DNA from 3 places in the Streptomyces albireticuli genome. Region 2 is predicted to be linked to each of the others. Evidence: riboswitches for the same ligand, from Rfam matches in the RefSeq annotation. Region 2 holds a riboswitch; each other region holds the start of a gene.

Region 1 (3,200 bases), 2.1 Mb from region 2:
GAGCGGGCAAAGAGAGCGTCTCGCCGACGCCAAGGGGAGCGACTACCGGACAGGAGCGGTCCGGCCCGTCCGCTCACCGGTGGGCGAACCTCTTTACGCGTCCCTCCTGTTGACAGGGGTCACTCGCCCTTCCGTCCGTGGGGACGGAAGGGCGAGTGAGCCGTCCGGGCGCGCGACCGGATGTCGCCCTTGAACGCCGCCCGGCCCTCTGGTGACACTGAGGTCAATTGACATGGACGCGACCATTTCATCGGCCGTCGCGCCGTGCCCCCACCTCACGCACGACCTCCACGCCCGACATCGATGTCGGGCACTCCCCCACAGGAGGCACGAGTGAACCGTTCCCGCACCCCTGCCCGCCGCGCGGCCCTGGCCGCCGCTGCCGCCACCGTCCTGACCGCGACCGCGCTCACCCTGCCGAGCGCCCACGCCTCCCCCGGCCCGGCCACGCTCTCCGCCGGGAGCGCGGGCCGGCTCGCGCGGGACCTCACCGCGAGCCTGCCGGCGGCGGACACGGCCGGCGCGTACTACGACGCCGCGGCCCGCACCCTGGTCGTCGGCGTCCTCGACCGGGCGACCGCCGCGAAGGTCCGCGCCGCCGGGGCCGAGGCCCGGCTCGTCCGGCACTCGGCCACCGAGCTCGCGGCGGCCCGGAGCACCCTGAAGGAGCGCGCCGCGATACCCGGCACCGCCTGGTCGGTCGACCCGCGCCGCAACAAGGTCGTGGTCACCGCCGACAGCACGGTCGGGGGCGCCCGGCTGGCCCGGCTGGAGAAGGTCGTCGCGGGCCTGGGCGACAGGGCCGCGCTCAGAAGGACGTCCGGGACCTTCCGCCCGTACCTCATGGGCGGCGACGCCATCTGGGGCAGCGGGGTGCGCTGCTCGCTCGGCTTCAACATCACCAAGGGCGGGAAGCCGTACTTCCTCACCGCCGGACACTGCGGCAACGCCTCGGCGCAGTGGTCCGCCACCCAGGGCGGCCCCGTGATCGGGGTGACCGAGCAGTCGTCCTTCCCCGGCCACGACTACGCCCTCGTGCGCTACACCGCCTCCGTCGCCCACCCCAGCGCCGTCAATCTGTACAACGGCGGGAGCCAGCAGATCACCCGGGCCGCGGAGGCGACGGTCGGCGAGCCGGTGCGGCGCAGCGGCAGCACCACCGGCGTCAGCGGCGGCGAGGTGACCGGCCTCGACGCGACCGTCAACTACGAGGAGGGCCAGGTCGACGGTCTGATCGACACCACGGTCTGCGCCGAGCCGGGCGACAGCGGCGGCGCGCTCTTCGACGGCGGGACCGCGCTCGGGCTCACCTCGGGCGGCAGCGGTGACTGCTCGTCCGGCGGCGAGACGTTCTTCCAGCCGGTGACGGACGCCCTCCGGGCCTTCGGGGCACAGCTCCCGTGACCCCTCGGGGCTCCGTGCCGCCCCGGGGAACGGGCGCGGCCCCCGGCGCTCCTCACGGAGAGCCGGGGGCCGCGCCGTGGCGTGGCACCGTACGGGCCGTCAGTTGACGCGGCCGTACCAGACGCCGCTGCTCCAGATCTTCTCCATGCGGACGGACGCGCCCGGCTTGGGCGAGTGCCAGATCTTGTTGTCGCCGGCGTAGATGCCCACGTGGTAGACGTTGCTGCCGGAGTGGAAGAAGACGAGGTCGCCGACCTGGCGGGAGCCCGCCGAGAGGTGACGGGTCTTGTTGTACTGCTGGGCGGCGGTGCGCGGGAGCGTCTTGCCGGCCTTCTTGAAGGAGTAGAGCGTCAGGCCCGAGCAGTCGAACCGGTTGGGGCCGGCCGCGCCGTACTGGTAGGGCGAGCCCTTCTTGGAGGCCGCGACCTTCACGGCGGTCTGACCGGGCGTCGCGGCCTGGGCCTCGGATCCCACACCGGGCAGGAGCATCGACGCGGTCACGGTGGCCGCGGTGAGGACGGACGCGGCCACGGCCCGGGACTTGAGCGCCGGTATGCCAGGAATCGCAGACATGACAAAACCCTTCGTCATCCGCCTGCGAAAGATGACCTGTCGGGTTCGGGCTGTCGAAGTTGCCCGGTCACCTGAGTGACTTCACCCCAAGGACCACCGCCATCGTGGTCCGCCGTGCTTGGGTCTCCCGCTCCTGCCGATCCTTTTCGATCTGTCCGCACCCGGTACGGCGGCAGGACTCGGCGTCCGCCCGGGTCGCCCGCCTCGGTGACGGGATCTTGTGTTCGATCCAAGATCCTGCATCACGGAATGCCGGAATCCGGCGCCGGGAGGGGTTTCTGTGAACTTCTTCACTTCACGGCCATTCAGGGAACCGGGGTATGTTTTCGCACCACACGGACCTCGTAAATCCTTTTCTCGCAAGGAAGTTGCCGAGATGCCCGGAGACCGAAATCGCGTCACCCGACGCACCCCGGAGCCGGTATCCGCAGAAGGGTCCGGCGTCTTTGCGACAGAAACCCGGGACGGCCCCCGTGCGCGGTTCGCCGGGAGGGCGCGGGGGTAGCGATACGGCATGCTCACCCTAGGGATCGAGGAGGAGTATCTTCTGCTCGACCCGGCCACCGCGCTGCCCGTACCGATGGCAGAACAGGTCTGTGCGGCGGTGGACCTGGAGCCGGTCGTCCACGAGCGGGAGATTCAGCCGGAACTGTTGCAGGCCCAAGTGGAAGTTGCCACTCCGGTCTGCTCGGATCTGGCGGAGGCGAGCAGGCATCTGCTGCGGCTGCGTCACGCGGTGAGTTCCGCCGCGAAGCGCACCGGGTGCCGCATCGCCGCGAGCGGGACCGCGCCGCGAGCCGGGCTGGCCCCCGTGCCCGTGACGCGCAGTCCCCGCTATCTGGCCATGCACTCCGTGGCACCGCAGCTCGTCGACGAGCAGCTGGTCAACGGGATGCATGTGCATGTCGCCATCCCCGACCGGGAGGTGGGCGTAGGCGTACTCAACCGCGTCCGGCCCTGGCTGCCCGTCCTGGTGGCCATGGCCGCGAACTCCCCCATGTGGCACGGCCAGGACACCGGCTTCGCCAGCTGGCGCACGGTGGTCTACAGCCGCTGGCCGGTCAGCGGCCCGCCCCCGCACTTCACCGATCTCGCCGACTACGAAGAGCGAATCCAGGCGCTGTTCGTCGCCGGCGCGATCACCGACCGGGGGCAGCTCTACTGGCAGGCGAGGCTGTCCGACCGCTACCCCACGATCGAGGTCCGCTGTCTGGACGTCCAGC
Region 2 (3,200 bases):
GCTCCGCGTAGTAGTCGGTCATCTCGGCGGCCGAGCGGGACTTGCCCTCGAACTCGTACGCGCCGTCCTTGTAGAACTCGGAGGCGGCGACGTCGAGCGCGAGCGCCACGTCCTGGCCGGGGGTGTAACCGGCCTCCTTGATGGCCTCGAGGATGAGGTCGAGGGCCTCGCGGTTGGAGCCCAGGTTCGGGGCGAAGCCGCCCTCGTCGCCAAGGCCGGTGGACAGGCCCTTGCGCTTCAGGACGGCCTTGAGGGTGTGGTAGACCTCGGTGCCCCAGCGCAGCGCCTCGGAGAAGGACTCGGCGCCGATCGGCGCGATCATGAACTCCTGGATGTCGACGTTGGAGTCGGCGTGCGACCCACCGTTGAGGATGTTCATCATCGGAACGGGCAGCAGGTGCGCGTTCGGGCCGCCGAGGTAGCGGAAGAGCGGCAGGTCGGAGGCCTCGGACGCGGCGTGCGCGACGGCAAGGGAGACGCCGAGGATGGCGTTGGCGCCGAGCGAGCCCTTGTTGTCGGTGGCGTCCAGGTCGAACATGGCCTGGTCGATCAGGCGCTGCTCGGTGGCGTCGTAGCCGACGAGCTCCGGGCCGATCTGCTCGATGACGGCCAGGACGGCCTTCTCGACGCCCTTGCCGAGGTAACGGTTCTTGTCACCGTCACGGAGCTCGATGGCCTCGAAGGCACCGGTCGAGGCACCGGACGGCACGGCGGCACGGCCCGTGGAGCCGTCGTCGAGGCCGACCTCGACCTCGACCGTGGGGTTGCCTCGCGAGTCGAGGATCTCGCGAGCTACGACGACGTCGATGGACGGCACGAGGGTCTCCTTCGTGTGTGTCTGGAGTTCTGCACCCCGAGCCTAACGGGCCCCGGAGGCTCCCCCTGCCGTTGGACCGGTTTCCCGGGCCGGGAAGCCGGAAAAAACAACACAAACGCCGAGATCAGGGGACGAATGTCAAGGGTGTTCGCTCAGCGGTGAAGGGAGCGGGGAACCGCCCGTGGCCGGGCGGCGGTGCGCCGGGAAACGGCGGAAGCCCCGCTCCGGCGCGCGCCCGGGGGCGCGGCGGAGCGGGGCGACCGCTGCGATCGGTGTCCGGCCGGCGACGGGTGAGCGTCCGGCCGGGCGGCGGCGGGGCGTGGCGCCCGCCGGGTCAGCGCAGGTGCAGCTGCTGACCGACGAAGATCAGGTCGGCGTCCTCGACGACGTCCTTGTTCAGCTCGTGGAGCTTCTGCCAGCCGCCCTTGACCTTCTCGGTCTCGGCGATCTTGGCGAGGGTGTCGCCTTCCTTGACCTGGTACTCGCCGTCACCCTTCTTGAAGGACCCCGAGGCGGAGTGCTTCGGGGCGGCCGGCTTCGGCGCGGGGGCCTCGTCCTGGTCGTCGGCCTGCGGGGCGACGTACTTCGGGGCGCTCTGCTTCGGCGCGGTCCGCTTGGGCGCGGCCTGGCGCTCGCTGCGGTCGGCGTGCGACTTGGTGGAGGTGCCGCGCGAGGACTTGGCGGTGCTGCCGGAGTCGGACGTGTCGACGTCGGCCTTGGCGCCACCCGGGGTCAGGCCGGGCACGGCGCAGCCCCAGGCACCCGGGCCCTGCATGGCGAGCAGCTTCTCGGCGACGGCGATCTGCTGGCTCTTGGTGGCCTGGTGCGGGTACGCGGCGTACTGGCCGCCGCCCGCGGCGTCCCAGGAGGACTTCGAGAACTGGAGGCCACCGTAGTAGCCGTTGCCGGTGTTGATGGACCAGTTGCCACTGGACTCGCACTGGGCGACCTTGTCCCAGGTGGAGACGGAGGCGGCGTTCGCGGAGGTGGCGATCATCAGCGGGGCGGCGACGGCCGCGCCGGTGACACCGGCGAGCGTGACGATGCGGACGGCCTTGGACGGACGACGGTGCTTGCCCTTGGACATGAGTCGTTTCCTCACCGACGCCTACGAGGTGAGCTGTCGGGTTCGGGCTAGTGAGTTCGCCCGGCCGGTCGTGCGAGCACTCCCGGCTTCACCCCAAGCCGTTCCGGCCTCCCCCGGTCACCGACCGACGGAATCCGTTCCGGCGCCTACCTTGGTTCCCCCGCTCCTGCCTACGGCGCTTAACGCGACGACTCCGCCGGCCGCCGGCAGGATTCGGCGTGGCGACCGTGGTGCTCGCGGTGGCGAGCGGTCACGACGGTAAACACAGTCGGCCGGAGGGTTCAAACCCCTCTTTCCAGCCACAGTTGCCTCTGGTTACCCATGGGAACCCGACATTTCCGCAGGTGAGGGCGGGTGCGGAAAGTCCGGGAGGATGCCGTTCCGCCGAAAAGCAACGAGACCCATGTCTCACTTTCGACTGGAACGGACATTCCCCCCGAACTGCCGCGCTATTTGCCCATCTCAAGCCTCTGACCAGGAAGGATCAGATCCGGATCCTTGCCGACCACCTTCTCGTTGCGCTCGTAGAGCGAGTGCCAGCCACCCGTAACGGAGTGCTTCTCCGCTATCGCTGACAGATTGTCACCGGGACGCACGGTGTAGTCGCCGGCCGCCGGCACACCCGGGCGCGCCTCGTCGCCGCCCCGGGACGGGCGCTGCTCGTCGTCCGAACGCGGCGGATCCGCGCGGTGCTTGCCCGTGCCCTCCCCGGCGGGGGCGCCGGGCGTACGGGAGTCCGCGGGGCCGGGCGTCGTGCCGGGGGTGCCCGTGGGCGGGTTGACGGGGGCCGTGGGGATCGCGGTGGGGTCGTCGGTGGGCGCGCCGCCGGGTCCGGCGTCCGGCCGTCCGCTCGCGGGGGCCGAGGGCGAGCCGGAGGGGGTCCGCGACGGGGATCCGTCGCCCTTGCCCGGCTCCCCGGAGCCGGAAGGCGTTCCGCTCGGGGCGGGTGCCGACGGGGACGGCGAGGAGGACGGCGTGGAAGGCTTCGACGGCTCGGAGGGCTTCGGCGACTCGGAGGGCTTCGTCGGCTCGGACGGCTTCGTCGGCTCGGACGGCTTCGACGACGCGGGCGACTCGGAGCGGTCCGTCGACGGGGACGGCGAGTGCTCCGGCGCGCGCGGGGCGGGAGACTCCGGCCGCGAGGGGTCCTTCGTGCTCCCGGGGTTCACGTCCGGCGCCCGGCCGCCCTTGCCGAGACCGGCCGCCGCGCCGCAGTTCTGCCAGGCGCTCGGGCCGCTGCCGTTGAGGATCTTCTCCGCGACGGCTATCTGCTGGGACCGGCTCGCGAGGTCGGGG
Region 3 (3,200 bases), 2.6 Mb from region 2:
GAGGCCGATGTGACCGCTGAAGAGACGGAGACGGCCCAGTGAGCGACGCCGCGGCCACCATGACCTTCCACCCGCAGCCGCAGCCCGGCGCGCCCACGCCGTGGGCCTTCCCGGCCCCCGAGCGCGGTCAGCTGCCCAACGGCCTGACGGTGCTGCGCTGCCACCGCCCCGGCCAGCAGGTCGTCGCCGTCGAGATCAACCTCGACGCGCCCCTGGAGGCCGAGCCGGCCGGCCTCGACGGCGTCTCCACCATCATGGCGCGCGCCCTCTCCGAGGGCACCGACAAGCTGACGGCCGAGGAGTTCGCCGCCGAGCTGGAGCGCTGCGGCGCCACCCTCGACGCGCACGCCGACCACCCGGGCGTCCGGATCTCCCTGGAGGTCCCGGCCTCCCGGCTGGTCAAGGCGCTGGGTCTGCTCGCCGACGCGCTGCGCGCCCCGGCCTTCCCCGACGGCGAGGTCGAGCGGCTCGTCCGCAACCGCCTGGACGAGATCCCGCACGAGCTGGCCAACCCCGCCCGCCGGGCGGCCATGGCCCTCTCGGCGCAGCTCTTCCCGGCCGACTCGCGGATGTCGCGCCCCCGTCAGGGCACCGAGGAGAGCGTCGAGCGCATCGACGCCGCGTCCGTGCGGGCCTTCTACGAGGCGCACGTCCGCCCCGTCACCACCACCGCCGTTGTCGTCGGCGACTTCACCGGCGTCGACCTGGACGCCGCGCTCGCGGACACCCTCGGCGCCTGGACGGGCTCTCCCGCGGCCCCCCGGCAGGCCCCGCCCATCACGGCGGACGACACGGGCCGTGTGGTCATCGTGGACCGGCCGGGCGCCGTCCAGACCCAGCTGCTCATCGGCCGGATCGGCGCCGACCGGCACGACCGGGTCTGGCCCGCCCAGGTGCTCGGCACCTACTGCCTCGGCGGCACCCTCACCTCCCGCCTGGACCGCGTCCTGCGCGAGGAGAAGGGCTACACCTACGGCGTCCGGGCGTTCGGCCAGGTGCTGCGCTCCACGCCGGACGGCACGGGCGCGGCCATGCTGGCCATCAGCGGCTCGGTGGACACCGCCTCCACCGGCCCGGCCCTCGACGACCTGTGGACCGTGCTGCGCACCCTCGCGGCCGAGGGTCTGACGGACGCCGAGCGCGATGTGGCGGTGCAGAACCTCGTCGGCGTCGCGCCGCTGAAGTACGAGACGGCGGCGGCCGTCGCGGGCACGCTGGCCGACCAGGTCGAGCAGCACCTCCCGGACGACTTCCAGGCCCGGCTCTACGAACGTCTCGCGGCGACGGGCACGGTGGAGGCCACGGCGGCCGCCGTCAACGCCTTCCCGGTCGACCGGCTCGTGACGGTCCTCGTGGGCGACGCCGCGCAGATCGCGGAGCCCGTGAAGGCCCTGGGCATCGGCGAGGTGACGGTCGTCACCGGCTGACGCTTCGTCAGGAAGTGGGGAGGCGCGTGAGGTCGGCGAGACCCACGCGCCTCCCTTATGTCCGATTTAGTGGAGTGGTTGCACGTCTGGCATGTGGCGTACGCCACAAAACGTGAGTTCTGTTTGCCGTTCGAATCGGGCGCCGTTTAGCGTCAGGGCGGTTGTCCGTCAGATGTGAGTCGCATCCGCGGCCCCGGGCAACCATCGCCGAGTCCCCGTACGGCGCGAGCCAGGGGAGCCGGGGACCCACATGTCCCTGGGGTGAATCGGGTCCCTTTCCGGAGGGAGCCGTAGGAGACCTTCCTGCTCCGAACCCGTCAGCTAACCCGGTAGGCGAGAAGGAAGGAAAGGAATAGCCGCACCTATGGCGTTCACTCGTGCCACCGGGAAGCACCGTCGTCCGAGCCGCGCCGTGCGCACCGGCGCGAACATCGCGGGCATAGCCACCCTGACGGCCACCGGCGTCGTCGCCGGCTTCGCCGCCCCCGCGCTCGCCGCCACCACCGACGACGCCCCGCGCGCCGAGGACACCGGCCTCACCCAGGCCATCGTCATCGGTGAGGACACCGCCACCCGCGTGGGCGAGCAGGCCGAGGTCCAGCGCAGCTCCGCCGAGGAGACCAGCGCCCGCCTCCAGGCCGAGGCCGAGGCGAAGAAGCAGGCCGCCGAGACCAAGAAGCTCGCGGACGAGGCCGCCCGCAAGGCCGAGGCCGAGCGCAAGGAGCAGGAGCGCATCGCCCGCGAGGAAGAGCGCAAGAAGCTCAACGCCTACGTGTCGCCGATCGAGGGCTCGTACGTCTCGACCTCGTACAAGGCCTCCAGCGGCCTGTGGTCCTCCGGCAGCCACACCGGCGTCGACTTCCACGCCGAGTCCGGCACGTCGGTCCGCTCCGTCGGCGCGGGCACCGTGGTCGAGGCCGGCTACGGCGGCGCCTACGGCAACAACGTCGTCATCAAGCACAACGACGGCACCTACACCCAGTACGGCCACCTGTCGTCCATCGGCGTCAGCGCCGGCCAGACGGTGACCGCGGGCCAGGAGATCGGCATCTCCGGCGCCACCGGCAACGTCACCGGCCCGCACCTGCACTTCGAGGCCCGCACCGGCCCCTCCTACGGCTCCGACATCGACCCGGTGGAGTACCTGCGCTCGCACGGCGTCGGCATCTGACACCCGCGCGCACCGCGTCGTTCCACGAAGGCCCCGGCCCCCGGCCGGGGCCTTCGTGTTGGCCAAAACATATCGATGAAATCCTCGGCGCCATCGGAAATCGCGGGCCGCTGCAATAGAGTCGTTGACCAGGCGTCAATCGGCCGCGTTTCGCGGGGGTCAATGCGGAGGTTCACCCATGCGGGGCCGTACGTGAACGGCGATGGTAAAGCGGCACCGAACGGCGGCCGCATTTCGGCGCACGCGGTCTGCACGGCGATCCGCGACGACATCGTCACGGGCGTCTTCCCGCCCGGTGGCCGGCTCACCGAGGAGGTCCTCGCCCGCCGGTACGGCGTCTCCCGGGTGCCCGTGCGCGAGGCGCTGCGCACCCTCGCCTCCGAAGGCTTCGTGACCACCCGCAGGCACGCGGGCGCCTGTGTCGCCGAGCCCACCGAGCAGGAGGCGGCCGATCTCATCGAGGTCCGGGCGCTGCTGGAGCCGCTGGGCGCCGCGCGGGCCGCGCAGCGCCGTACGGAGGCGCACCTGAAGGTGCTGCGCGGCCTGGTCAGGCTCGGCCAGGAGCGGGCCCGCGGCGGCCGCACGGGCGAGCTGCGCCCCTT

What was found. Region 2 has a riboswitch for cyclic di-AMP ahead of SMD11_RS20290 (transglycosylase family protein). Riboswitches for the same ligand answer to the same signal wherever they lie in the genome.
Region 1: another riboswitch for cyclic di-AMP. It lies ahead of SMD11_RS29300 (C40 family peptidase); the one in region 2 lies ahead of SMD11_RS20290 (transglycosylase family protein).
Region 3: another riboswitch for cyclic di-AMP. It lies ahead of SMD11_RS08630 (M23 family metallopeptidase); the one in region 2 lies ahead of SMD11_RS20290 (transglycosylase family protein).

Annotation. Positions count from the first base shown of each region.
Region 1 covers NZ_CP021744.1:6,764,735-6,767,934, reverse strand. The annotation lists gene SMD11_RS29305 (S1 family peptidase) at 334-1,404, shown strand; gene SMD11_RS29300 (C40 family peptidase) at 1,504-1,977, opposite strand; cyclic di-AMP (ydaO/yuaA leader) riboswitch at 1,981-2,159, opposite strand; gene SMD11_RS29295 (carboxylate-amine ligase) at 2,492-3,200, shown strand, end outside.
Region 2 covers NZ_CP021744.1:4,685,712-4,688,911, reverse strand. The annotation lists gene eno (phosphopyruvate hydratase) at 1-817, opposite strand, end outside; gene SMD11_RS20290 (transglycosylase family protein) at 1,152-1,904, opposite strand; cyclic di-AMP (ydaO/yuaA leader) riboswitch at 1,908-2,092, opposite strand; gene SMD11_RS20285 (transglycosylase family protein) at 2,354-3,200, opposite strand, start outside.
Region 3 covers NZ_CP021744.1:2,085,286-2,088,485, reverse strand. The annotation lists gene SMD11_RS08640 (M16 family metallopeptidase) at 1-42, shown strand, start outside; gene SMD11_RS08635 (M16 family metallopeptidase) at 60-1,427, shown strand; cyclic di-AMP (ydaO/yuaA leader) riboswitch at 1,623-1,778, shown strand; gene SMD11_RS08630 (M23 family metallopeptidase) at 1,792-2,598, shown strand; gene SMD11_RS08625 (GntR family transcriptional regulator) at 2,791-3,200, shown strand, end outside.